Corallococcus caeni: one gene and its partner. Each later gene encodes a partner of the first gene's protein in a complex. Links are inferred from orthologs where the notes say so. Each region holds a gene or a part of one and is shown in the gene's direction. Other genes may lie near its edges.

The links.
Region 2: the proteins of AABA78_RS01515 (region 1) and AABA78_RS21555 are in contact, whole or in part, in a cryo-EM structure (PDB 7NYH), measured with the Escherichia coli proteins. The link is inferred for Corallococcus caeni from one-to-one orthologs.

What each region holds. Positions count from the first base shown.
Region 1 is NZ_BTTW01000001.1:360,254-376,773, forward strand. Bases 6,911-9,798 are described here. They hold AABA78_RS01515 (complex I subunit 1/NuoH family protein), read left to right. Parts: upstream 6,911-7,575; coding sequence 7,576-9,021; downstream 9,022-9,798. Other genes in these bases: AABA78_RS01510 (NADH-quinone oxidoreductase subunit G), read left to right, coding at 6,911-7,573; AABA78_RS01520 (NuoI/complex I 23 kDa subunit family protein), read left to right, coding at 9,049-9,798. In the rest of the region: AABA78_RS01485 (hotdog domain-containing protein), read right to left, coding at 1-127; AABA78_RS01490 (sulfatase-like hydrolase/transferase), read right to left, coding at 117-2,291; AABA78_RS01495 (adenylate/guanylate cyclase domain-containing protein), read left to right, coding at 2,448-3,722; AABA78_RS01500 (NADH-quinone oxidoreductase subunit C), read left to right, coding at 3,896-4,414; nuoD (NADH dehydrogenase (quinone) subunit D), read left to right, coding at 4,428-5,687; more of AABA78_RS01510, read left to right, coding at 5,684-6,910; more of AABA78_RS01520, read left to right, coding at 9,799-9,813; AABA78_RS01525 ((2Fe-2S) ferredoxin domain-containing protein), read left to right, coding at 9,981-10,343; AABA78_RS01530 (alpha/beta hydrolase family protein), read left to right, coding at 10,361-11,428; AABA78_RS01535 (CHASE2 domain-containing protein), read right to left, coding at 11,462-14,068; AABA78_RS01540 (hypothetical protein), read left to right, coding at 14,177-15,043; AABA78_RS01545 (hypothetical protein), read right to left, coding at 15,050-16,057; AABA78_RS01550 (hypothetical protein), read right to left, coding at 16,197-16,508. UniProt on the Escherichia coli protein: NDH-1 shuttles electrons from NADH, via FMN and iron-sulfur (Fe-S) centers, to quinones in the respiratory chain. The immediate electron acceptor for the enzyme in this species is believed to be ubiquinone.
Region 2 is NZ_BTTW01000005.1:32,963-41,638, forward strand. The notes cover bases 5,678-8,676. They hold AABA78_RS21555 (NADH-quinone oxidoreductase subunit J family protein), read left to right. Parts: upstream 5,678-6,923; coding sequence 6,924-7,430; downstream 7,431-8,676. Other genes in these bases: nuoF (NADH-quinone oxidoreductase subunit NuoF), read left to right, coding at 5,678-6,927; nuoK (NADH-quinone oxidoreductase subunit NuoK), read left to right, coding at 7,457-7,759; nuoL (NADH-quinone oxidoreductase subunit L), read left to right, coding at 7,785-8,676. Outside these bases: AABA78_RS21520 (CPXCG motif-containing cysteine-rich protein), read right to left, coding at 8-202; AABA78_RS21525 (GspE/PulE/PilB domain-containing protein), read left to right, coding at 305-1,165; phosphoserine phosphatase SerB, read right to left, coding at 1,181-2,386; AABA78_RS21535 (serine/threonine-protein kinase), read right to left, coding at 2,465-4,117; AABA78_RS21540 (TIGR02266 family protein), read right to left, coding at 4,198-4,950; AABA78_RS21545 (NADH-quinone oxidoreductase subunit NuoE family protein), read left to right, coding at 5,055-5,543; more of nuoF, read left to right, coding at 5,584-5,677. UniProt on the Escherichia coli protein: NDH-1 shuttles electrons from NADH, via FMN and iron-sulfur (Fe-S) centers, to quinones in the respiratory chain. The immediate electron acceptor for the enzyme in this species is believed to be ubiquinone.

The sequences.
Region 1 (16,520 bases):
GGTACGCCGCCGTCCAGTTGCAGTGGCAGTCCAGCAGCGCGCCGATGATGCCGCCGTTAAGCACGCCCGGGAACGCCTGGTGGTGCTCCTCGGGCGTCCAGTCCGCGACGACGAGGTCACCCTCCACGCGGCTGCGGATGCGCAGCCCCTTCGGGTTGGCCGGGCCACACCCGAAGCAGGCGTTGTGGGGGGCGTACGTTTCCTGGAGGCCGGGGGCTGTTTCGGTCGTCGACATGGCCGGCGACTCTACGTGAGACGGACTCCGGCGCGCGCTCCCGAGCGTCATCCAGCCAGTCCGCCAGCGCTCGCGCGTCCGCCCCTTCACAGTCCCCCGTGCAGGTGCGCCGCACGCTGCCGTCCGCCTGCGGCCGATCCACCACCCAGCGCTCGCCGTCGAAGGCCCCGGTGTCCTTCTCACGCAGCACCGCCGCGTCCGCGGCGTCGCCCATCTCCACCACGCCGTCCGGGCGCAGGCGGTACGCGTCGAAGGTGCGCGGCGCGCCCGGCCAGTGGCCCGCGTCGAAGACCTCCGGGCTCACGTGCGTGTAGCCCGTCTCCGCGTACAGCGGCGCCAGCGGACGGCCTTCGCCACGCAACAGCGGCCCGAGCGACGCTCCGTCCGCTTCTGGCAGCGCGGACAGGCCGGACAGCTCCAGCAGCGTGGGGCCCACGTCCACCAGCCGCGCCAGCGCGTCCACCCGGGCGGGGCCCACGCCGCGTCCGCCGGGCGGCTTCACCGCGAGCAGGATGCGGTTCTCCTCTTCACCCAGCCGCGCGCCGTGCACGGACGTCGCGCCCGCCAGGTCCGGCCGGTCCGCGTGGAAGCTCTCGCCGTGGTCGGACATCAGCACGATGAGCGCGTCGTCGTAGCGCCCGGAGGCCCGCAGCGCGTCCAGCAGCGTGCCCACCTGCGCGTCCGCCTGCGCGAGCAGCTCGTCGTAGAGCCCCTCCGCGCCCTCGCGGCTCCACGCGCCCTTCGCGCCCGGCGACACCGGGGCGAAGTGCATGCGCAGCCGGCGCTCCAGCGGCTCGGACGCGGCCACGTAGCGACGGTAGAACGGATACACCGGGTCGCCCGGGAAGTGCGCGGCCGTGGCGTGGAAGGCGAAGAGCAGCGGCCCCTCCCCCGCCTCCGCCAGCAGCCCGTCCGACAGCCGCCGCGCATAGCCCATGGGGTCATGGATGCCGGCCAGCGCGCGGTTGTCGATGAACTCGGGCACCCACGCGGCGCCCGCCGGGTTGTCCGCGAAGAGGCCCAGCGCCCGGTAGCGCAGCTTCTCCAGCGCGAAGTTGAGCGCGCCGCGCGGAGGCTGCCAGCGCGTGGCGAAGCCGGAGGCGGGGCCCTCGAAGTGGAAGCGCGAGCAGTCCGTCGCGAACACCGTGCGCCATCCCGCGTCCGCGAAGCGCTGCGCGAAGGTGGGCGCCAGCACGAGCCGCGCGTCGGACGTCAGCGGGTAGCGCACGCCCGTGCGGTACGGCCACCGCGCGGTGAGCAGCGAGCGCCACGCGGGCTCCGTCTGCGCCACCGGCGTATAGGCCTGCGTGAAGAGCGTGGCGTCCTGGAGGAAGCGCTCCACATGGGGCGCCACCCCGTGCCCCGTCGCGCCCAGCCGGTCCGGCCGGAACGCGTCGATGCCGATGAGCACCACCAGCGGCTGCCGGACGGCAATCCCCGGGCGCCGCACCGTCAGCGCCACCGCCAGCACCACGACGGCGCCCACCACCACCGCCCCCGAAACGCGCTCCACCCACCGGGCCCCGGGGCCGTCGAGCCGGCGCGGCGCCCGAACCCCGCGCACCGCCAGCACGGCCAGATGGACCGCCACCCACACCCCGGCAGCCGCGCGCGCCTGCCACGGCTCGCCGTGATCCACCAGCCACGCCAGCACCGGCCGTGCCGCCGGCAGGTCGTCGAAGAGCGCGGGCCGCGCCAGCGCCCGGTCCCACGCCCAGAACAGCAGCAGCCCCAGCCAGTGCGGCACCATCACCGCCAGCGCCACCCACCCGCCCCGCCGCGTCCAGGCCCGGGCCAGCACCGCCGCGGCGAGCCCCAGCAGCCCGCCCGCCACCGCGTACACGGCGGCCACGCGCAGGATGACGCCGGGCAGCAGCGGCCGGACCGCCGCCGCCAGCGCCGCGTAGGGGCCGTCCAGCGGGATGTCCACGCCCACCACGCCCGCCTTGAGCAGCCAAGCCGTCTCGGCGGCGAAGAGCAACAGTCCCAGCAGGGCGCCCAGGGCCAGACGCCCCGAAGTGGCACGGAGGAAGGAGGCGACGGACCGCACGGACATGCCCCCAGCGTCTACCCCGGCCGGGCATTGGGGCGCCAACTCTGTATTCCACCAGGCTTTCTGGAAGAGCGTGACGTGCTTGCGCTGCACTGGCAGTGCAAGATGGCGCCCGGACTGTTACCAAGCGATGCCCTCCCAGGACCGGGGGCCACCGTCATGTCATCCAGCGCCGCGCCCAGCGATACCCTGCAGGAGTCCGTGCGCCGCGCGCTCGACGTGGAGCGCCAGTCCAATGGACGGCACCTGGCGTGGGTCCGGCTGGGCGCGGTGGGCGTGCTGTTCACCATGGCCGTGTACCTGGGCCGGGTGCGCGGGCTGCACGACTGGGACGTCTACCTGGCGCCCTTCGCGCTGTACCTCGTGTGCACCACGGCCGTGGCCGTGGCGGTGACGGCCTCCACGCGCATCGCCCGCTGGGCGTCGCTGTCCGTCGCGTTCGTGGACGTGCCCGCCGTCTACTGGCTCCAGCACCTGGCGCTGCCGGTGTCCCCCTCCCCTGGCGGCGTGGCCGGCTTCACGCTGGGCATCTTCGCGGCGCTCGTCCTCCTGTCCGCGCTGAGCCTGCGCCGGCCCGTCACCCAGCTCGTCACGCTCGTCGCCATCCTGGCGGAGGTGGAGCTCCAGCGGCAGGCCTCCATCGGAGGGGGGGCGCAGGTGGCCGGCGCGGTGATGCTGGCCATGACGGCCGCGGGCGCGGCCCGGCTCCTCCAGCGCATCCGCCTGCTGTCCGCCGCCGTCACCCAGGAGGAGCTCCAGCGCGCCCGCCTGGGCCGCTACTTCTCCCCCGCCGTCGCCGAGCGCCTCCAGGACAGGGACTCCCCCGCCCCGGAGCTGCGCGAGGTGTCCGTGCTCTTCGCGGACGTGCGCGACTTCACCTCGCTGAGCGAACGGCTGCCCCCCGAGGAGGTGGTCACCATCCTCAACGAGTACTACGGCCGCATGGTCGAGGTGGTGTTCCGCCACGGCGGGACGCTCGACAAGTTCATCGGGGACGCACTGATGGTGTACTTCGGCGCCCCGCTGCCGGACGCCCACCACGCCCGGAGCGCCACCCGGTGCGCGCTGGAGATGGTGCGGGAGCTGGAGGCCGTCAACGCCGAGCGCGCCGCCCGGGGCCAGGCAGGCCTGCGCATGGGCGTGGGCGTCCACTCCGGGCCGGTGGTGCTGGGCAACATCGGCTCGCCGTTCCGGCGCCTGGAGTACACGGCCATCGGTGACACGGTGAACCTGGCCAACCGCATCGAGCGGCTGACCAAGGGCTTCGGGGTGCCGGTGCTCGTCTCCCAGGCGACCCGCGAGCAGGCGGGCGACGCCTTCCGCTGGGCCCCTGCCCCCACCGCGCTCGTCCCCGGCAAGAGCCAGCCCGTGGTGACCTTCATCCCCGAGCCCGCCGAGGGCGCCCCGGTGCTGGGGCCGGACGTGGCGGCCTGAGCTTTCCGGTCCCCGGGCCCAGGCAGGCAGGGGGTGGATCGCGATGCCGGGCTACTGGACCACCTAAGTGGCCTACATGGTTGAGGGTTTACGTTGACGCCTCACGCGAACGGTCCTTATAAAGCCGCGGTTTCCTCTGTCGTAGATCGAGGCCCCCCTTGAGCATTTTCGCGTTGGACCGGGTCGCCGCCCAGTTTCCCGAGGCGGTCGCGGAGCGCTATGTCGACCGCGCTGGCGGAGCCTGGGCCGTCATCCATGCGGAGTGGCTGCCGAAGGTCGCCACCTTCCTGAAGATGGATCCCGAGCTGGACTTCAAGCTGTTCGGCTCCGCGGACGCCGTGGACCGCCTGCACCTGGCGGAGAGTGATCCGCGCTTCGAGGTCGTCTACTTCCTCTATTCGCTCAAGCGGAAGGAGCACGTGCGCCTGAAGGTGCGCGTGACGGAGACCCGCCCGGAGCTTCCCTCCCTCACGCCGCTGTACCGCGGCGCGAACTGGTGGGAGCGGCTGGTGTTCGACTTCTACGGCATCCGCTTCACGGACCACCCGGACCTGCGCCGCATCCTGCTGTACGACGAGTTCCAGGGTCACCCCCTGCGCAAGGACTACGCGCTGCGCGACCGCCAGCCGCTGATCCCCGAGCGCCCCATCAAGGACATCTTCCGCGGCCCCGGCACTAGCGGCGTCGCCTGATCGAGACCTCCCCATGTCCGACAGCCACAACATCGACGCGCAGAAGCCCCACAACCCCGACACCGATGGGTTCGCCCACGAGGAGTCGGAGCTGGAGTCGCACTTCCAGACGAAGAACATGGTCATCAACATGGGCCCCTCCCACCCGGCCACGCACGGCACCGTGCGGCTGAAGGTGGAGCTCGAGGGTGAGACCATCGTCAAGATCGACCCGGAGATCGGCTTCCTCCACCGCGGCTTCCAGAAGAGCTGCGAGAACGTCACCTGGACGCAGTGCCTGCCGTACACGGACCGGCTCAACTACCTGTCCGCGATGATGAACAACTTCGGGTTCCTCAACGCCGTGGAGAAGCTCATCGGCCTGGAGATCCCGGAGCGCGCCCAGTACATCCGCGTCATCGGCAGCGAGCTGCACCGGCTCACGGACCACCTGACGTGCGTGGGCGCCACCGGCCTGGAGATGGGCGGCTTCGCGCCGTTCCTCTACGGCATGGAGGCCCGCGAGCTCATCCAGGACCGTGTCACGGAGCTCACCGGCGCGCGCCTCACCACCAGCTTCGGCCGCGTGGGTGGCATCAACCGCGACCTGCCGGAGGGGTGGTCGGAGAAGGTCCTCAAGTCGCTGGACCGCACCGAAGAGCTGCTCGTGGAGATGGACGGGCTGCTCACGCGCAACCGCATCTTCGTGGACCGCACCAAGGGCACCGGCGTCATCACCGCCGAGGACGCCATCGACTACGGGTGGACGGGCCCCGCGCTGCGCGCGTGCGGCGTGGACCACGACCTGCGCAAGGTGCAGCCGTACTGGGTCTACGACCGCTTCGACTTCGACGTGGTGGTGGGCCAGCACGGCGACAACTACGACCGCTACCTCGTGCGCCTGGAGGAGATGCGCCAGTCCATCCGCATCCTGCGGCAGGCCCTGGCCACCATCCCCGCGGGCCCCATCATCGTGGACGACTGGCGCATCGCGCTGCCGCCCAAGCCGGAGGTGTACGGCACCATCGAAGGCGTGATGGCGCACTTCAAGCTGGTGATGGAGGGCATCCAGGTGCCCCCCGGTGAAGTGTACGACGCCACGGAGGCGTCAAACGGCGAGCTGGGCTGGTACCTGGTGAGCGACGGCCGCGGCCGCCCGTACAAGGTCCACGTGCGCGCCCCGGGCTTCCCGGTGCTGTCGGCGCTGCCGCACATCATCCAGGGCAAGATGCTCGCGGACCTCGTTCCCACCTTTGACACCATCAACATGATCGGCGGCGAGGTCGAGCAGTGAGCGACAACGACACGAAGAAGCCCACTGGTGACGCGCAGACGCCCCCCAAGGGCGCGCCCACCGACACGCCCGCGGCCAAGATTGGCCCGGAGCCGTCCAACCCGCCCGCCGGCGCGAAGCTGGACAACCCGCCCGCGGCCGCCAGCGGTCCCACCGGCACGCCTCCGCCCAAGCCGGCGGCGCCGGCCGGCGGCCCTCCGCCCAAGCCGCAGCCCAAGAACCCGGGCTTCGTGACGGCGGTCATCGACGGCAAGGAAGTCGTGGTGAAGCCGGGGACCAACATGATCGAGGCGGCCAAGACGGTCGGCTCGGAGATCCCCTACTACTGCTACCACCCGCGCCTCTCCATCGCGGCCAACTGCCGCATCTGCCTCATCGAGGCGTCCAACGCGCCCAAGCTCGTCCCCGCCTGCCAGACGCCCATGGCCGAGGGTCAGGTCATCAAGACCACGACCCCCAAGGTCAAGGAGCAGCAGCGCGCGGTGATGGAGTTCCTGCTGCTCAACCACCCGGTCGACTGCTCCATCTGCGACCAGGCCGGTGAGTGCAAGCTGCAGGACTACTACATGAAGTACGACTACAAGCCCTCGCGCCTGGAGGGCACCAAGGCCCTCAAGCACAAGCGCAAGGTGCTGGGGCCCCGCGTCGTGCTGGACCAGGAGCGCTGCATCATCTGCACGCGCTGCGTCCGCTTCATGAACGAGATCCCGAAGGAGCCGCAGCTGGGCGTCTTCGGCCGCGGCAGCCACGAGCGCATCGACGTGTTTCCGGGCAACGAGCTGGACAGCAACTACTCGCTCAACACCGTGGACGTGTGCCCGGTGGGCGCGCTGCTCTCCCGCGACTTCCGCTTCAAGGCGCGCGCCTGGTTCCTGTCCGCCACCCCGTCCGTCTGCACGGGCTGCTCGCGCGGCTGCAACATCTCCGCGGACTGGATGTCCCAGGACACCTACCGCTACCGCCCGCGTGAGAACGAGGCCATCAACAAGAGCTGGATGTGCGACCAGGGCCGCCTGTCGTACAAGGACCTGAACGTGGGCCGCGTGCTGTCCGCCCGCGTGGGCCGCGGCCTCCAGGCCCCCGGCACGGTGCAGCCGGTGCTCACGCGCAAGGACGCCGCCGTCGGCGCGGCGAAGGCGCTCAAGCCGCTGGCCGGCTCCAAGCAGCTCGCGGTGCTGGCCTCGCCGCTCGCGTCCAACGAGGACCTGCTCGCGGGCCTGACGTTCGCCAAGACGGTGCTGGGCGCAACGTCCGTGTTCGTGGGCGGCCGGCCGCAGGGCAAGGCCGACCACTACCTGATGACGGCGGACAAGAACCCCAACCGCCAGGGCCTGGCACTCATCGCCAAGGGCCTGGGGCTGTCGCTCAAGGGCTTCGACGAGCTCACCTCCGCCATCAACGCGGGTCAGGTGAAGGCGCTCTACGCGCTGGGCGCGGAGGTCCCCACGGACGCGGCCGCCTTCGCGGAGGTCGTCGCGAAGCTGGAGGTGTTCGTCGTCCAGGCGCAGAACGAGTCCCCGGTGACGGCGCAGGCCACGGTGCTGCTGCCGGCCGCCGCGCACATCGAGGACGAGGGCACGTTCACCCAGCAGGACGGCATCACCCAGCGCTTCCGCAAGGCGTACCCCCCCAAGGGTGACGCGGCGCCGCACTGGAAGTGGGCCGCGGAGCTGACGCGCGAGCTGGGCGGCGAGGCCGCTCACGCCTCCGCGCGCGACGTGTGGCGGGCGCTCTCGGGCCAGGTGTCCGAGTTCGCCGAGTTCAACTGGGACAAGGCCTCTCCGCCGGACCGGGAGAAGCCGGGCATCAATCCGCTGCCGTCGGGAGCCGACGGCCGTCCGCCGGGCTACCGCGAGTTCGGCGCGCCGCGCGTGAGGGGCATCTGACCATGAGCCGCATCCTGACCATGTTGTTCGCCATGGCCACCATCGTCTTCGCCGTCGCTGGCGGAGTGGCCTCGGCGTATCTGGTGGGCTACCTGGCGGAGGAGTACCTCTTCGAGGGGGCCAGCCGCCTGACGAACATCATCTTCCTGATGCTCGTCTTCGTGATGATCACCGCGACGCTGCTCACGCTCGCCGAGCGCAAGTGGAGCGCGTTCATGCAGGACCGCGTGGGCCCCAACCGCGCGCGTCTGGCCATCCCCGGCCTGTCCAACCGCTCCCTGGGCGGCATCCCGCACATCATCACCGACGTGCTGAAGATGCTGACCAAGGAGGACTTCGTCCCCGGCACCGCCAACCGCTTCCTGTTCAACCTGGGCCCCATCCTCGCCTTCGCGCCGGTGTTCGCGCTGTTCGCGGTGGTGCCGGCCGGGCCCACGGTGAACGTGTTCGGCAAGACGGTGGACATGGTCGTCGCCACGCCGGACTTCGGCATGCTGTACCTGCTGGCCATCGCGTCGCTCGCCGTCTACGGCACGTCGCTGGCGGGCTGGTCCTCCAACAACAAGTTCGCGCTGCTGGGCGGCGTGCGCGCCTCCGCGCAGATGATCTCCTACGAGGTGGCGCTGGGCCTGTCGCTGGTCGGCCTGTTCCTGGCCTTCTCCTCCGTGCAGCTGCCCACGCTGGTGGGTGACGTGGGCAACGCGCTCGTCGCCGGCACCGGCCAGGCGCAGTACCTGTGGCGCACGGACGGCGGCTTCGACCTGGGCCTGCCGGCGTGGGGCATCTTCATCCAGCCCCTGGGCTTCATCGGCTTCTTCGTGGCGTCCTTCGCGGAGACCAAGCGCGCCCCGTTCGACGCGCCGGAAGGCGAGTCGGAGATCATCGGCTACTTCGTGGAGTACTCCGGCATGAAGTTCGGCATGTTCATGATCTCCGAGTTCGTGGAGGTCGTGGTGCTGGCCGGCGTGACGACGTCGCTGTTCTTCGGCGGTCACCACCTGCCCTTCGGCGGCGAGTGGCTGGCGGCGCAGCCCTTCATGCAGGAGCACGGCTGGGTGTACGGCACGCTCCTGGGCACGGTGTTCTGGCTCAAGGTCATCCTGCTCATCTGGGTGCAGCTGGTGATTCGCTGGACCTTCCCGCGCTTCCGCTACGACCAGATCCAGAACCTGGGCTGGAAGATCCTCCTGCCCGTGGGCCTGGCCAACGTGTTCATCAGCGGCGCGCTGGTGCTGTGGGATCCGTCCCTGCGCGCGCTGGGCGTGGTGGGCCTCCTGGAGATCGGCTTCGTGGTCGCACTGACGATGACGTCGGGTTCCAAGACGGCGGACGCGCACGACGCGGCGCACGGCCATGGGCACGACGCGCACGGCCACGGACACGACGCGCACGGCCTGCCGGCGCACGCGGCGGACCCCCACTCCCATTCTCCGGCGGGCGCGCACTAGCGCGGTCCGGAAGCGAGACAAGACACCATGGCGTTCAATGCTTCCCAGGATCCGCGCACGGACCTCCGCGAGCGGATGTACATCCCGGAGCTGCTGCGCGGTCTGGCCATCACGACCAAGCACTTCTTCCGCAACATGTTCGGCACGCGCGACCCCAACCCCCAGGTGGTGGACCGCACGGGCATGAACCTGATGACCACGGTGGAGTACCCGGAAGAGAAGCCCATCTATCCGGAGGGCTACCGGGGTCTTCACCGGCTGGTGCCGCGCGAGGACGGCAAGCCGCGCTGCGTGGCCTGCTACATGTGCGCGACCATCTGCCCCGCGCAGTGCATCTACATCGAGGCGGGTGAGTACGAGACGGCGGACTCCGACTCCGAGTCGGCGGTCATCGAGAAGTACCCGACCCAGTTCGTCATCGACGAGCTGCGCTGCATCGTGTGTGGCCTGTGCGTGGAGGCGTGCCCGAAGGACGCCATCCGCATGGACACGTACATGCACACGCCGTCCGAGTACAACCGGCAGAACTTCGTCTACGACATCCCGAAGCTGCTCAAGGGCCCGGCCGTGTCGCACCCGTCCGACCCCTGGAACAAGCGGGACAGCTCCTCGGAGCCGCACCACGTCCACAAGGAGGCGCACACGCGCATCGGCGAGGGACACGAGGGCCACGCGGACCACGGCAAGCCCGCGCAGCTGGGCGCGGGCCACGGCGCCCACGCCAAGCCGGGCGCCGGGCACGCGGTGGTGACGCAGCAGGGTCCCATCCAGGTGACGAAGTTCATCAAGTAGTCCTTCCGCGCCAGGGGGGGCGGCCTTCCCGCCCCTCCGCACGCAAGCCCGGCCCGCCTTCTTCCCGCTGTCAGGGGAAGGGCGGGCCGAAGCCTTTTCTGGGGGCATGTGGTGATGCTGCAGCTCTTCAATGCGCATGGTGCCGGCCTGGCACGGGGAGCCCCGCCGTGAAGCGCTACCGGATGTCGGTGTGCAAGGGCTCCAGCTGCCGCGAGGGCGGCTCGGACGCGGTGCACGTGGCGGCGCGCGAGGCGCTGGCGGAGAAGGGGCTCCAGTCCCGCTGCGAGCTGTACCGGGGCGGCTGCTACGGCTTCTGCCACATGGGGCCCAACGTGGTGGTGCGCGAGGACACGGGCCGCAAGCGAGACCCGCTGTCCCCGGAGGACTACCAGCTCATGGGGTGGCCCGGAGAGGTGTACTACTCCGGGATGACGGCGGAGAAGATGCGCCGCGTGGTGGCCGAGCACATCCAGGACGACGCGCCGGTGCGGGAGCTGTTCGGCCAGCCGGACTCCGGCGACGACGACTGAGGCTCCGGAGGTGGACCGTGCTCCGCGCATCCCCGTCTCCCCTCCTCCTTTCAGGCCTCGGGTGCCTGCTGGTGCTCGGCGCGTGCTCGCGGCCCGTGGCCCCGCCGCCTCCGCGGGTGCTGGGCGCTCATGCGGACGCGGACAGCCCTCGCGTCGTGGGGGCGGCGCTCGTCCGGGACGGTGACTCCCGCGAGGAGTTGCTGCGGCGCCATCCGCGCGTCGAGCCCGACGCGGCGCTGAAGGACACGCTGCTGGCCGTCCTGGCGGACTCCGGGCAGCGACTGCGCTGGAGCGCCGCGCCCGTGGAGGACCTGGCGTGTGACAACGGAGACGTCCGCTTCCGGATCCAGGTGCGCGTTCCGCCCTCGTGCTCGGAGCGGGCGTGTCCCGTGCTCGCCTTCTACACCACGGGCTGTCCCAGGCCGGGCTACCACTGGCGTCCGGAGTTCTTCCTCCGCGCGGGCTTCATCTACGCGGAGCCGGCGGTTCGGGGCACCCGCTGCTCCGAGGACTGGGCCCGCGCGGACGACGGGCCCCTGCGCTTGGAGGCCGCCACGGACCTGGAGGCCGCCAGCCGATGCCTGCGCCAACGCTTCACTCGCGAGGGCGTGGTCCCCAAACTGGGCATCCTCGGGTGGAGCTACGGGGGCAACCAGACGCTGGTGGGCATGACGCGCTTCGCGGGCAGCTACGACGCGGGCTTCGCCCTGGCCGCCAAGACGGACCTGGCCTCCTTCCTCGCCCAGACGTCGCCAGAGCTGCGCCGCGCCCGGGCCGCCGAGTACGGCGATCCGGAGAAGGACGCGGAGCGGCTGCGCTCCATCTCCCCCGTGACGTGGGTGGACCGGGTGGAGGCGCCCATCGCCCTGATGCTGGGCGCGAGAGACCCCAAGGTGTCGCTGTCGGACGCGGACGTCTTCGTGCGCGCGCTCCGGGCCCGGGGCCAGGACGCGTCGCTGATGATCATCCCCGAGCACGCGCACCTCACGGAGCGCCCGGAGGAGGTCGCGTTCGAGCACGCCCACCTCCTCCAGTTCTTCACCGCGCGCTTCGGCGTGCCCCTGCGGGTCGAGACGCGGCCCTGAAGGGCCGTGGCGCCCCTGCCGGACGCAGCCGCCTCAGCGGCTGTCGGTGCTGCGCCGGCCCCAGCGGATGACGCCGTCCCAGTCCGCGGGCGGCGGCGTCTGGATGAGGCGCTGGCAGCGCTGGACGTAGACGCGGGCCACGGTGTCGCCGTGCTCCACGGTGCAGCGGCGGAACAGCTCCTGGGCCACCAGGAAGTCGCGCCCGTAGTAGGCGATGAGGGCCTTCTCGTAGAGGGCCATGCCCGCCTGCTTCTCCTGGGAGAACTCGCCCCGGCGGCCCAGCAGCTCGTGCACGCGGACGGGCTGGGGACGGTCGCGCAGGAGCACGCGGTCCACCTCGCGGAAGACGTACGCGTCGCTGGCGAGCTGCGCGGTGGTCTGCCCCACCAGCACCTGGGTGCCGTACTCCTTGTTGGCCGCCTCCAGCCGGCCGGCCATGCCCACCGCGTCGCCCATGACGGTGTAGTGGGACTTGAGCTCGCTGCCCATGTCGCCCACCAGCAGGTCGCCCGTGTCGATGCCGGCGCGCACGGCCAGCCGGTGGCCGAACTGCTTCTCCCAGAGGGGCTGCTTCTGCGCGAGCGCCGCCTGGAGCTTCAGCGCGGCCTCACAGGCCAGGTGCGCGTGGCGGTCCGTGCGCACGGGCGCGCCCCAGAAGGCCAGCACCGAGTCGCCGATGTACTTGTCCACCTGCCCCACCGTGGCGCGCACCACGGCCGTCATCTCCGTGAGGAAGGTGTTGAGCAGCGGCACCAGCTGCTCCGGCGGCAGGGCCTGCGACAGGCGGGTGAAGCCCTCGATGTCGCAGAGGTACACCGTCATCTGCCGGCGCTCCGGCTTCATCAGGCTCACGTCGCGCGCCACCAGCCGCGCCACCTCCGGGCTCACGTAGCGGCCCAGCGCGCTGTGGACGAACTCGCGCACGTCCTGCTCGGTGCGGAAGGCGTAGATCGTCGTCACGAGGAACGCGAGCCCGCCGGACCACAGCGGGCCGGCCACGGCGATCCACAGCTTGTCGTGGACGAAGACGTACCCCGCCGCGCCCACGTAGCCCGCCCCCGCGGCCACGGCCACGCAGACGAAGAGGAAGGCGCCGCCCACGGAGCGCAAGAGCCAGCTGCAGGACAGCGCCAGGAACGCGCCGATGAACGCCAGCCCCATGGTGGCGAGCATGTCCACCTTCGGCGGCGCGCGGGTGATGCCGTCCGACGCGAGGATGTTGGCGAGCGCCTGGCCCAGCACGGCGCCGTTGGCGATGCCCGGGCCAATGGGCGTCACCCGCCGCTCGGGCGCGTAGCTGCTGGTGTTGGTGAGGATGACGGCGCGGCCGTCCAGGTCGTGGTCGAAGCGGGCGGGCCGCGCCTCCTGCGTGTCGAAGAGGTTGAGCAGCACGTTCCACGCGCGGATGGAACGGGCGAGCGGGCCGCGCGCGCCCCGCGTGGCGGACGGGGCCTCCCAGCGCAGGAGGCTGTAGCCGGACGCGTCCATGGGGATGGAGTACTTGTCCCCGATGTACAGGCGCCCCTCCGCGTACCGCAGCTTCTGCGTGCCCGCGAGCCGCATGGCGGCGGCCAGGGGCAGCGAGGGCAGGACATAGCGCTCACCGCCGCGCGGGCTGTACGCGACGAGGTGGGGCACGCCGCGCACCACGCCGTCGGGGTCCGCGGGCAGCGTGGTGGCGCCGTAGCCGCTGGCCGGGCTGAGCAGCGGCGTCACCGGGTGCTGGAGCTGGCGCACCTCCGGGAGCTTCTCCGGATCCAACCCCTGCACCTGCACGGAGGCCAGGGCGAGGAAGAGGTCCGACGGCGCGACGCGGAAGGCATCGTCCGCGGCGCGGCGCTCCTGGATGGACGCGGCGGCGGTGCCCAGCTGCTCGCCCAGGTTGCGGCCCTCGCCCTCGTCCGCGACGCCGGCCCAGACCTCCAGGCCCTTGCCGGCGGGGATGAGGAACGCGGGGCGCTGGAGGGCGAGCACGGACTGGGCGCGGGCGCGGGCCTCGGTGACGCCGGGGTAGCTGCCCAGGCGGACCCTGTAAGGCCACAGGCGGCCGGTGGGGGGCAGCGTGCGGGTGCCCTCGGCGCCCCAGCGGAAGGCGAGCACGGAGTGGCCGGAGTCCTGGTCCAGCAGGGCCCGGAGCGCGTCGTCGTCCTGGGACAGGGCGCCCCGGCCGGAGCGCGTGGGGGTGACGCAGGCGCGGGGGCTGAGCTCCGGGTAGGCGAAGTCCAGCATCACCACGGAGGCGCCCTCCTCCATCAGCCGGTGGACCATGCCGCCCATCACCTGGCGCGGCCACGGGTACGCGGCGATGTCCGCGCGGGGGCCCTGCTGGGCTTCGGCGAGCGTGTCGTCGTCGATCGAGACGAGCACCACGCGGTCGGAGCGCTCGGAGACCTCGCCGAGCTGGCGGATGCGCCAGTCGTAGAAGACGCGTTCGCCGCCGTCGAGCCACACGGAGATGCCGTCGATGAAGCCGGAGGGCGACAGCAGGGGGGCGGGTGTGTCGTCCGGCCGCGTGGGGCCTGTGACGCGCTGGGAGACGAGCAGGCCCAGCAGGCAGCCGAACAGGGCCGCCATGACGAGCGAGAAGCCGAGCCGGTGGAGGAAGCGGCGGCCGGAGGAGTGGATGCGGAGGCGTTGCACGAGCGGCGTGCAGGATACCCCGTCGCGGCCCCGCGCCTATGGGTCAACACGCGCGGTATGGTTGGCTGCTGTCACCTGTTCATCCGTGCCCCGTTCAAGAGAGTGCCCATGAAACGCCTGTTGCTGTCCGCCCTCGCCACCGTGTCCGTGCTGTCGCCGCTCGCCTGCGACCTGGAGAAGACGACCAATCAGATTACGGCGGACCACGTGATGGTGGGCACCCTGCTCGCGACGCCGCAGGTGGACGTGTCCGCGTCCGCGCTGGCGGGCTACGACGCGGGGACCTACGGCGGCCCGGACGGAGGGGACGTGGTGTCCTTCCCCGGGCAGACGGCGGCGTTCGTGTTCTTCGGGACGAAGTCCGGGGAGAACGCGCAGCCGGAGGGCCTGAGCGGGGCCACCGTGACGCTGCGGGCGGGGAGCGCGGCGGGCGTTCCGCTCAACGGCCAGGGCGGCGGCAGCTACGGCGTGACGAGCGACTCCACGGACGACCTGAAGTACACGTCGGGCGCCACCTATTCGTTCTTCGCGGAGCAGGGCGGGACGAAGTACGAGGCGCGGGTGGAGGACTCGCCGACGAAGGAGGCCATCCCGGCGTTCCACCCGGCGGAGGGCTTCGTGCGGATCAACGCGAACACGGCGTTCGCGTTCGACCGGCCGGCGCCTCCGCCGAGCCAGGACCGCACGCTGGGCTTCGTGACGGTGGTGCCGCTGGGCGCGAACGGGGAGAAGGGCCAGGCGACGTACTCGAACGTGCCGACGACGCCGGTGGAATTCCTCCAGCTGGCGGCGACGCCCGCGACGTTCCGCGAGGCGCGCGTGACGATTCCCGCCACGGCGTTCCCGAACCCGAAGCAGACCTACCTGGTCATCTTCCAGGCCGTGCGCATGGGCGGCCCGGAGTCCGACAACCTCTTCCTGGGCAGCGTCGTCATGGCGGGCACCGCGGAAGTGGGCATCGTCCGGACGAACTGAGCCTGTCTACCCGGCCTCGATGTCCAGGCCGATGCGCTCCTCGAGCTTGAGGCGCAGGAGGTGGCCCGCGAAGCGCTCCGACTCTTCGCGGGTGAGGATGCTGCGGAAGTCCGAGCCATCCGCGATCTCCACCTCCATCACGGCGCCGCGCTGGAGGAGGCGGAAGAAGTCCTCCCCTCCTCCGGGCCTGGGCACGCGCAGGGGGATGAAGCCCTTGAGCGGCAGGACGTCCGCGCTGGCGTCGATGACGCGCAAGAGGCCCGGTGCGTCCGGGCGCACGGCGTCGGAGGCGACGGACTCCTCCGCGTAGAGCGGCGCGGGCGGGAGTGCCAGGTCCTCGGTGGAGTCGTCGAAGAGGAAGCCGTAGCGGGACGGCACCCGCTGCGTGAGGAGGTAGCAGAGCAGCACGGCCTCATCCGGCTGCACGCGCGCGACGTGGAGGATGGAGCGCTCCGCGCCCACGCGGCGAAGCAGCAGCGTGAGGTGCGGGCGGCTGCGCTGGAGGTAGCGCTGAACGCGGTCCAGGAGCGTGGCGCGGACCTCCGTGAACGCGGCCTGGTAGCGGGCTTCGCTCTCCGCTTCGCGCTGGGAGACAGCATCACGGGCCCTGGCGAGCTTGGCTTCCGCGTCGCGGAGGAAGTCGCTGGCCGCGCCCTGGGGCTGGAGTCCCGGAGTCGTCGAGTTCGCGTCCATGCCCGCGGCGCGCACCGCGCCCAGGAGGAACGAGCCCTGCTGCGTGAGCCGGGCCTGCTCCTCGCGGAACTGGATGACGGAGGCCGCGTGCTCGCGCTTGAGCTCCGCCCAGGCGTCGTAGGTGGACTCCAGCGTCTCCAGCGCGCGCAACTGTCCCAGCGCGCCCTCGGGTCCGGCGGCCCACTGCGTGTCTGTGTTTCGCACGGGGAGCGGCGCGGACTCGCCGACCGCCGGCGTGTCCACGGGCGTGTCGTGTCGCGACGGCTGCGTCGCCTCGGGCGGTTTCGTGCCGGTTGTCGGTCGCTTCTTCGCCGCGCTCACGGGATCTGCTCCTGATGCGAAGGACCTCGCATCGACGCGCATCCTAGGCCATCCGCCCTGCCCCCCGAGCAAACACGAAGGCCCCTCCCCGCGCTTCCACGGGAAGAGGCCCTCTGTGCACTTCACGCACGCCCTGGAATCAGGTCGTGGTGCGGGAACCCGGCGGCACCGTGGAGCCCGCGCCCTGCTGGGTCTCCGTGCCGCGCGCGTTGTTGATGGCCGTCGCCAGCTTGTCCTGGCCGCCCTGGATGCGCTGGCGCAGGTCGCCGCGCAGCTCCGTGCCCGGCTTGTCCGCGAGCAGCATGCCCACGCCCACGCCCACCAGCACGCCGGCCGCGAAGATGCCCAGCGCTGGCAGCGCCGACTCCGCCGTCGTGCGGCGCGTCTCCAGGCCGAGGAGGTCCAGCACGTCGTCCCTGTCCAGCTTCTTCAAATCCTTCAGGCTCAGCATGTCCGACTCCGT
Region 2 (8,676 bases), on another replicon or contig:
CGGGGTGTCAGTCGTCGTCGCGGCCCAGCACGACGCTGGCGCCGTCGTCGTCCCGGGTGACGCGCACCTGCCAGGGGCGGCAGCAGACGGGGCAGTCCTCCACGTAGGACTCGGCGGAGGCGCCCAGCGAGTCCACGTCGACTTCCACCTCCTCACCGCAGTAGGGGCACAGCTGGGTGGCGGCGTCCGCGAAGGGCTGCATGGGGCAAGCCTCCTTGCTCTCAAGGCATGTTCCCATGCCTTCAGGCATGTTCATTGACGTGGACTGAGCGTCCGCGCCATCAGACGCTAGAATCCCCACCCCATGGCTCCCCCTTCCCGGAATCGCATCGCGGACATCCTCGTCAAGGCGCGCGTCATCGACGAGTTGCAGCTACGCAGCGCGCTCGCGTCGCTGGACCAGTGGGGCGGACGCGTGTCGCGCGTCATCGCGGACCTGGGCCTGGCCTCCGAGGAGACCATCACCCAGGCCATCTGCCAGGGCCTGGGAATGCCGCGCGTGCAGCTGGGCAACCTGACGAAGGACGCGGCCGCGCTCTCACGCGTGGACGTGGGGCTCGCCGAGCAGAAGGGCGTCTTCCCCGTGCAGCTCAAGGACAACGGGAAGACGCTGGTGCTGGCCATGTCCGACCCCACGGACCTGGCCACGTTGGATCAGGTCGCGGCGCGCAGCCGTGCCCGCGTGGTCCCCATGGTGGCGGGCGACCGTGAAATCGAGCACGCCATCCTGCGCCACTACCGCGGCCAGGAGCCGGTGGAGAAGAAGCGCTTCAAGCCGGACACCAACAAGCAGCAGGACGCGGGCGAGCTCCCGGAGGAGGAGGAGTTCAAGGTCGTGGACATGAGCGGCAAGACGGTCGTCAAACGCATCAGCGACATCGTCGACCCGAACGCCGCCCCGCCGCCCGCCGCGCCCGCCCCCGCGCCGCGTGCGGCTCCCGCGCCCGCCGCCGCGAGCGCGAACTCCAGCGCCTCGGACATCCTGGACGAAATCCTCGCGGGCGGCTCGCCCACCTCCGAGTGGACGGACGAGGACCTGGCCCGGCTGCAGACGGTGCAGCAGAACCAGGAGAAGAGCTCCAAGATCCTGCGCGCCCTGCTGGAGCTCGTCTTCGAGAAGGGCCAGGTGCAGCAGCGCGAGCTGGCCGCGCGCATGCGCCTCTGAGCCGCGCTGCCTTGCTCAGCCCACCTCGCGCAGCTCGCGCGCGGTGAGCCCCAGCAGCGTGAGGATGGTGTCCAGCCCGCCGGCGGAGATGGACGTGTCGGCGGCCTCGCGCAGCTTCGGCTTGGCGCGGAAGGCGATGCCCAGGCCCGCCTTCTCCAGCATCAGCAGGTCGTTGGCCCCGTCGCCCACGGCGATGACCTGCTCCAGGAGGATGCCCTCCTGCTTCGCCAGCGTCTCCAGCAGCTCCGCCTTGCGGCGCGCGTTGACGATGGTGCCCACGGTGCGTCCGGTGAGCTTCCCGTCCTGCACCTCCAGCGCGTTGGAGTACGCGAAGTCGATGCCCAGCCGCTTCTGGAGCGCCTCCGCCGCCACGGAGAAGCCGCCGCTGATGACCGCGGTGCGGTAGCCCAGGCGCCGGAGCACGCGGATGAGCGTCTCCGCCCCCTCGGTGAGCGGCAGGTTCGCGGCCAGGTCGTGCAGCACGCGCGCGTCCAGCCCCGCGAGCAGCGCCACGCGCTGGCGCAGGGACTCGTCGTAGTCCATCTCCCCGTGCATCGCGCGCTCGGTGATGGCGGCCACCTTGGCGTGGACGCCGTACGCCCGCGCCAGCTCGTCGATGACCTCGATGCGGATGAGCGTGGAGTCCATGTCCATCACCACCATCCGCTTGCCCCGCCGGTAGAGGCTCTCGCGCTGGAGGGCCACGTCGAACGTGGGGCTCGCCATGGACAGCGCCAGCAGCGCGCCCTTGAGCGCCGTGGGGTCCGCGTCCGCGGGCAGCGTGACGTGCAGCTCCACCGCCGCGAGCGGCGTCTCGCTCAGCCGGGTGATGCGCTCCACGCGCGCGTTGCCCGCCGCCAGCTCCCGCGTCAGCGAGTGCACGTCGCGCACGCCCAGCGCCTTGCCCGTCGCGGTGACGACGTAGCGCAGCGGCTCCGGCCCTGGCTCCGGAGACGCGGCCGGGGGCACCGCGCGCACGTCCACCGTGACGCCCAGCTCGCGGGCCAGCTCGGGGAGCGCCCGCAGGGACTCCCCCACCCGGGCACCCTCCGGCAGGCGCACCCACAGGGCCAGGGTGAGCAGGCCCTGCACCACCCCCTGCTCCACGTCGAGCAGCTCCGCGCCCGCGTCCGCGAGCAGGCCGGTGAGGCGGGCGGTGGTGTCGGGGCCGTCCCTGCCGGTGACGGTGAGGAGGACGCTGTCGGAGGGGCGCGTGTGCATGGGCGCGCCGCAGTCTGACAGGTCCACGCGGGCCCGGGCGAGCCTCGCGAGGAGGCCCGCCTGCCCGCTGGCAACCCGCTACTCCTGCGTCGGATCCGACGACACGATGAGCGAGCCGCGGTCCAGGTACTCGCGCTCCGGGAAGGCCTTGTAGAAGTCCTCCAGCATCGCGTCCACGTCCGGGTAGCGCTGCTCGCGCTTGTCCTGCGTGGCCTTGTCGAAGAGCTGATCCAACCCGCTGGGCGCCTCCGGGTTCACCTCCGAGGGCAGCGGCGAGCGGCGGCCCGGGATCTGCCCGGTGAACATCTCGTAGAGCAGGATGCCCAGGCCGTACACGTCCGCGGACGGGCCCGGCTCCTTGGCGCCCCGGTTCATCAGCTCCGGCGCCATGTACACCATGCCGCCCGTGCCCACGAACACCTGGGGCATGCCCTTGGTGGCGTCCACCTCCACCACGCGGCTCATGCCGAAGTCCGCGAGCTTCGCGTTGCCGTACGCGTCGAAGAGGACGTTCTCCGGCTTGATGTTGTGGTGGGTGAGCCCCGCGGCGTGCGCGGCCCGCAGGCCGTACGCCAGCTGCAGGAAGGTGCGCAGCGCGTGCGGCACCTCAATGCCCTTGCCGCCCGCGGCCTCCAGCCGCTCCTTCAGGCTGCCGCGCATCAGCTCCACCACGAAGTAGGGCCGCGCCGTGTCCACGTTCTGGTCGAGGATCTGCACCACGCCCGGGTGGCGCACCTGCGCCTGCGCGCACAGCTCCTTCTTCAGGCGCTTGAGGACCTCCCCGCGCTGCAGGAAGGAGAAGTAGCCGAAGATGTCCTTCAGCTCCTTGATGCAGATGTCCAGGCCCAGGGCGTTGTAGCGGCCCTTGAAGACCGTGCCCAGCGGCCCCGTGCCAATGGGGTCGAACTTCTGGTAGCGCAGGTCCAGGTCGCTGGCGCCCTTCGCGGCGGCCGCGGCGGCGGCATTGGGGACCGGGGCTGCGGGAGCGGGCGTCGTGGAGGGAGGGGGCATCGGAGCGGGCGCGGCGGAGAGCGGAGGGGTGATGATGAGCGGCTGGGACGCGCTGGGGATGGGCGCGGTCACCACGAGGGGCTGGGCAACCGGAGCGGGCGTCGGCGGCAGCCCGATGAAGGTCTCCCGGCGTCCTTCCGCCGGGCCGTCCTGGCGGGACGCCGGCTGCGGCTGCGGCGTCGCGATGGGCGGGGGCGCCGCGGGCTGCATCTGCGTCGCGGCCTGCGACAGGTCCAGGGCCGGCATCGCCACGCGGTGCGTGCGCGACGGCGGCATGGGCGGCGGCCCTCCCTGGGACTGGGCGGAGGATGCGTCCACCTCCGCCTCGTCCAGCAGCAGCTCCGGCGGCGGCGGCGGGACACTCATCGGTTCGTCCTCGTCCAGCGGACGGCCGATGTGCGTGGCGTCCTCCGCCGGGAGGAGCTGATCCGCGAAGAAGTCGTCGACCTCCGACGCGAACCGGTCCTGCAGGTCCCCCTCCACCACCCGCTCACCCGTTTCGGTGAGCTTCAGCTGGGCCTCGCGGTCCATGGCGATGTAGTGGAACTTGCGCAGGAAGAAGAAGTAGCTGTCGAACTCCAGCGAGACGGACGGCTCGAGGGCGGCCTTCACGTCCGCCAGCTTGTTCGAGCGTCCCAGGCGGCCGTTCTCCCGCAGATTCTGCAGGATGAGCAGCGCCTCGCCACTGACGGTGTCACGATGGATGGCCGGCTTCGTCATGGGTGCGCGGACTCTACGCGGCACCCGCCCGGCGCTTCAACGTCTGGTGTGTCGAAGAAGCCCGGGGAAGCCCCCGCGCCCTACCGGATGCGCAGGAGCTGCTTCACCGTCTCCAGCACTTCCACGAACCGCACCGGCTTGCGCAGGTAGATGTCCACGCCCAGTTGCATCGCCCGGTCCTGGGCCTCCTTGCCGCCGGCGGAGATGGCGATGACCGGGATGCCCTTGAGCTCCTCCTCCTCCCGGATGCGCTCCACCAGGGCGAAGCCGTCCATCACCGGCATGTAGAGGTCCAGCATCACCAGGCTGAAGCGGTCCTCGCGCAGCCGCAAGAGGGCGTGGTGCCCGTCCGGCGCGAAGTGGACCTCCAGCGGCACCTTGCCGTGCAGGTCGTTGCTCGCCAGCTTCTTCAGCACGTAGCTGTACATCTCGATGATGTGGGGGTTGTCCTCGACGATGAGCACACGGTACCCGTCCTGCTCCGAAGGGGTCACCGCGCTGTCGTTGGGTCCCGCCGAACTCAAGATGTCACCCAGTCGCCGCCGGTCCTGCTCGCTCTCCACACGGATGCCCACGCCGCCCGGCTGATCGGGCGCGGCGATGCGCACCCACGCCACCGTCCCCGCGACTTCTACCGGATCCAGCAGTCCCGGGAAAGAAAGAGCAAGTCGAAGCTCGTCCCCCACCGCGAAGAGCTGCTCGGTCTGGACGAAGAAGCCCCCGGCGGAGAGGTTTTCCGTCACGTCCCGCAGTGGACGCCCATGCGGGTAGTCCACCCGGAGGATGGTGGGGACACGAGGGTGCTGCCGCTGGTCCGCAGGGTCCGGGCTCATAACAAGGGGTTGAAATCGCTCGGAAATTTGCTGATGGCGGTCCAGTCTACCGCCGAGGGTTTATGTTGACAACGAAGCCATTGCGGCAATACGTACGGCCCGCCATGGCGGAGCCCCTGTTCACTCCTGAAGAGCAGAAGAAGTTCGACGCGGGGATCGCGGAAATCCTCTCGCACTACCCCTCTGATCGCAAAAGCGCCGGCATGCTTCCCGCGCTGCGCCTGCTGCAGGACCTCAAGGGGTGGTTGCCTCCTGAAGGTCTTCGGCTGGTGGCGAAGAACCTGGAGGTCACGCCGGAGCGCGCCTACGAGGTCGCCAGCTTCTACGTGATGTACCACCTCAAGAAGCCGGGCAAGTACGTCATCGACGTCTGCACGAACCTCTCCTGCTCCCTCTGGGGCGCGGAGAAGATGCTCGCGTACCTGGAGCAGAAGCTGGGCCTGGCCGCCGGGGAGACGAACGACAAGTTCACCCTGCGCGAGACGGAATGCCTGGCGTCCTGCGGGACGGCGCCCTGCCTGCAGATCAACGAGGATCACCACGAGCGCCTGACCCAGGCCAAGCTGGACGCCATCCTGGCCCGGCTGTCGTGAGTCGCCCCTCCTCCCCCTCGCTTTCCTAGGACGTTCATCCATGGCCTCTACGGCAAAGGCGGTCGAACCCGTCATCTCGGCGGCCTGGGGCAAGCCCCAGTCCTGGACCCTCGACAGCTACCGGTCGCGCGGTGGCTATGACGGGCTCAAGCGCGCGCTCTCCATGGAGCCCGCCGCCATCATCGACGAGGTGAAGAAGTCCAACCTGCGCGGCCGCGGCGGCGCGGGCTTCCCCACGGGCATGAAGTGGAGCTTCGTCCCCAAGGACAGCCCCAAGCCCAAGTACCTCGCCGTCAACGGCGACGAGTCCGAGCCGGGCACCTTCAAGGACCGCTACATCCTGGAGAACGACCCGCACATGATGCTGGAGGGCATCGCCATCGCGTCGTACGCGCTGGGCGTGCACACCTGCTACGTGTACCTGCGCGGCGAGTTCAAGTTCCAGGCGGAGCGCACCCAGGCGGCCATCGATGAAGCCTACAAGGCCGGCATCTTCGGCAAGTCGCTGATGGGCAAGGAGGGCTTCGCGCTCGACTGCTACGTCGTCCGCGGCGCGGGCGCGTACATCTGCGGCGAGGAGACGGCGCTGCTGGAGTCCCTGGAGGGCAAGAAGGGCTGGCCCCGCTTGAAGCCCCCCTTCCCCGCGGTGGTGGGCCTGTTCGGCAGCCCCACGGTGGTGAACAACGTGGAGACGCTCGCCAGCGTGCCGCCCATCCTCGCCAAGGGCGCGGAGTGGTACGCGAAGCTGGGCACGGACAAGTCCGGCGGCACGCACCTGGTGTGCCTGTCCGGCTCCGTGAACCGCCCCGGCGTCTACGAGGTGGGGATGCACACCACCATCCTGGAGCTGATCCACGACGACAAGTACGGCCAGGGCATGCCCAAGGGCCGCAAGGTCAAGGCGGTCATCCCGGGCGGCTCGTCGGCGCCGGTGCTGGGCGCGGACGAGCTGGACGTGGCGCTGGAGTTCGAGGCGCTGAAGATGAAGCAGACGATGGCCGGCTCCGGCGGCGTCATCGTGATGGACGACGCCACCTGCATGGTGCGCAGCCTCTGGCGCGTGGCCCGCTTCTACGCGGAAGAGTCCTGCGGCCAGTGCACGCCGTGCCGCGAGGGCACGCCCTGGCAGACGCGCCTCCTGCGCAAGATCGAGGAAGGCCGCGCGGAGCTGAGCGACATCGACATGCTGTCGAACGTCGCGTCCTCCATCGCGCCCTACCCCCCCATCGGCCTGGGCAACACCATCTGCGCGCTCGGTGACGCGGCGGCGCTGCCCACGCACTCCTTCCTCATGCGGTTCCGGGACGAGTTCGAGGCTCACGTGCGGGAGCATCGCTGCCCGTTCGGTGACCACCCCTGGGGTTCCTTCGGAGACTGGTCTTGAACATCGAATTGGTCCTCTTCGGCGTCTTCGCCGTCATGACGCTGCTGTCGGCGGGGCTGGTCATCACCGCGCGGAGCCCCATCAACTCCGCCATGGCCCTGGTGTCGACGTTCTTCTTCCTGGCCGGCATCTACGTGCTGCTCTGGGCGCACACGGTGGCCGCGGTGCAGGTGCTCGTGTACGCGGGCGCCATCATGGTGCTCTTCCTCTTCGTCATCATGCTGCTCAACCTGGGGGACGCGCCCCACCGCGGCAAGCCCACGGTGACGCGGCTCTTGGGCGGCGCCTCCGCGCTGGGCCTGCTGGCGGTGCTGGTCGTGACGCTGGGCCGCGTGAACGCGCAGCCCGCGCAGCTGGACGCGAAGAGCCAGGCGGCGTTCGGCACCATGGCGGCCATCGGCCAGTCCATCTTCACCACCTGGCTGCTGCCGTTCGAAGCGGTCAGCCTGCTCCTGCTGGTGGCCATGGTGGGCGCGGTGGTGGTGGCCAAGTCCCGCATCTGACCTTCAGCGCCCCTCAGGACAACCCAATGGTCCCCATCACCTACTACCTCCTGCTGGCCGCGGCCCTCTTCTGCATGGGCATGTTCGGCGTGCTGGTGCGTACCAACGCGCTGGTCGTCTTCATGTGCGTGGAGCTGATGCTCAACGCGGTCAACCTGACGTTCCTGGCCTTCTCGCGCATGCATGGCGAGGGCACCGGGCACGTGTCCGCCTTCTTCGTCATCGCCGTGGCGGCCGCGGAAGCGGCCATCGGTCTGGCCATCGTCATCGCGGTCTTCCGCAGTCGCGGCTCCGTGAACGTCGACGACATCCGGACGATGAAGCACTAACGCCCCGTCACCCCTGAGCCCATCCATGGACGGAATCGTCGAATTCTTCAGAACGGCACCCATCCCTCCGGAGGTGTTCGCACCCTCCCTGGGGCTGATCATCCTGCTGCCGCTTTTGGGCGCGTTCGTGTGCGGCGTGTTCGGCAAGTGGCTGGGCCGGGCCAACGTGCACCTGGTGGCGTGCTCCGCCATCGCCGGCGCCTTCGTGCTGAGCGTGCTGGCCTTCTGGGCCACCAGCGACGCGGCGGGCGGGCGCGTGGTGAGCATGCCCAACCCGTTCGGCATCGAGCGGGACACCATCCGCTACGCCATCGCGCACGACTACGGGACGTGGTTCGCCGCGGGTGACTTCCGGGTGAACTTCGGCCTGCTGGTGGACCACCTGTCGGGCATCCTGCTGCTCATCATCACGGGCGTCGGCTTCCTCATCCACCTGTACTCCACCAGCTACATGGAGCACGACGACGGGTACTGGCGCTTCTTCGCGTACCTGAACCTCTTCGTCGCCGCGATGCTCACGCTGGTGATGGCCGACAACCTGGTCCTGCTCTTCGTGGGCTGGGAGGGCGTCGGCATGGCCAGCTACCTGCTCATCGGCTTCTGGTACACGGACAGCGCGAAGGCGTGGGCGGGCCGCAAGGCGTTCGTCACCAACCGCATCGGTGACTTCGCGTTCCTCATCGCCACGTTCCTGCTCATCCTCACGGTGGGCGCCTTCAACCGCCAGGCGGACGCGCGCGACTACAACGCCGCGGGCAGCAGCCGGGCGCGCTACGAGCAGGGCATCTCCCAGAAGGGCCCCGTCACCTTCAAGGGCCTGGAGAAGCTGGCCCTGGCCCTGCCGGAAGGCACGGGCGGCGCGGTGTCCCTGGCCACGCCCATCGAGTCCGGGCCGCTGTCCGGCTACACCTTCGGCG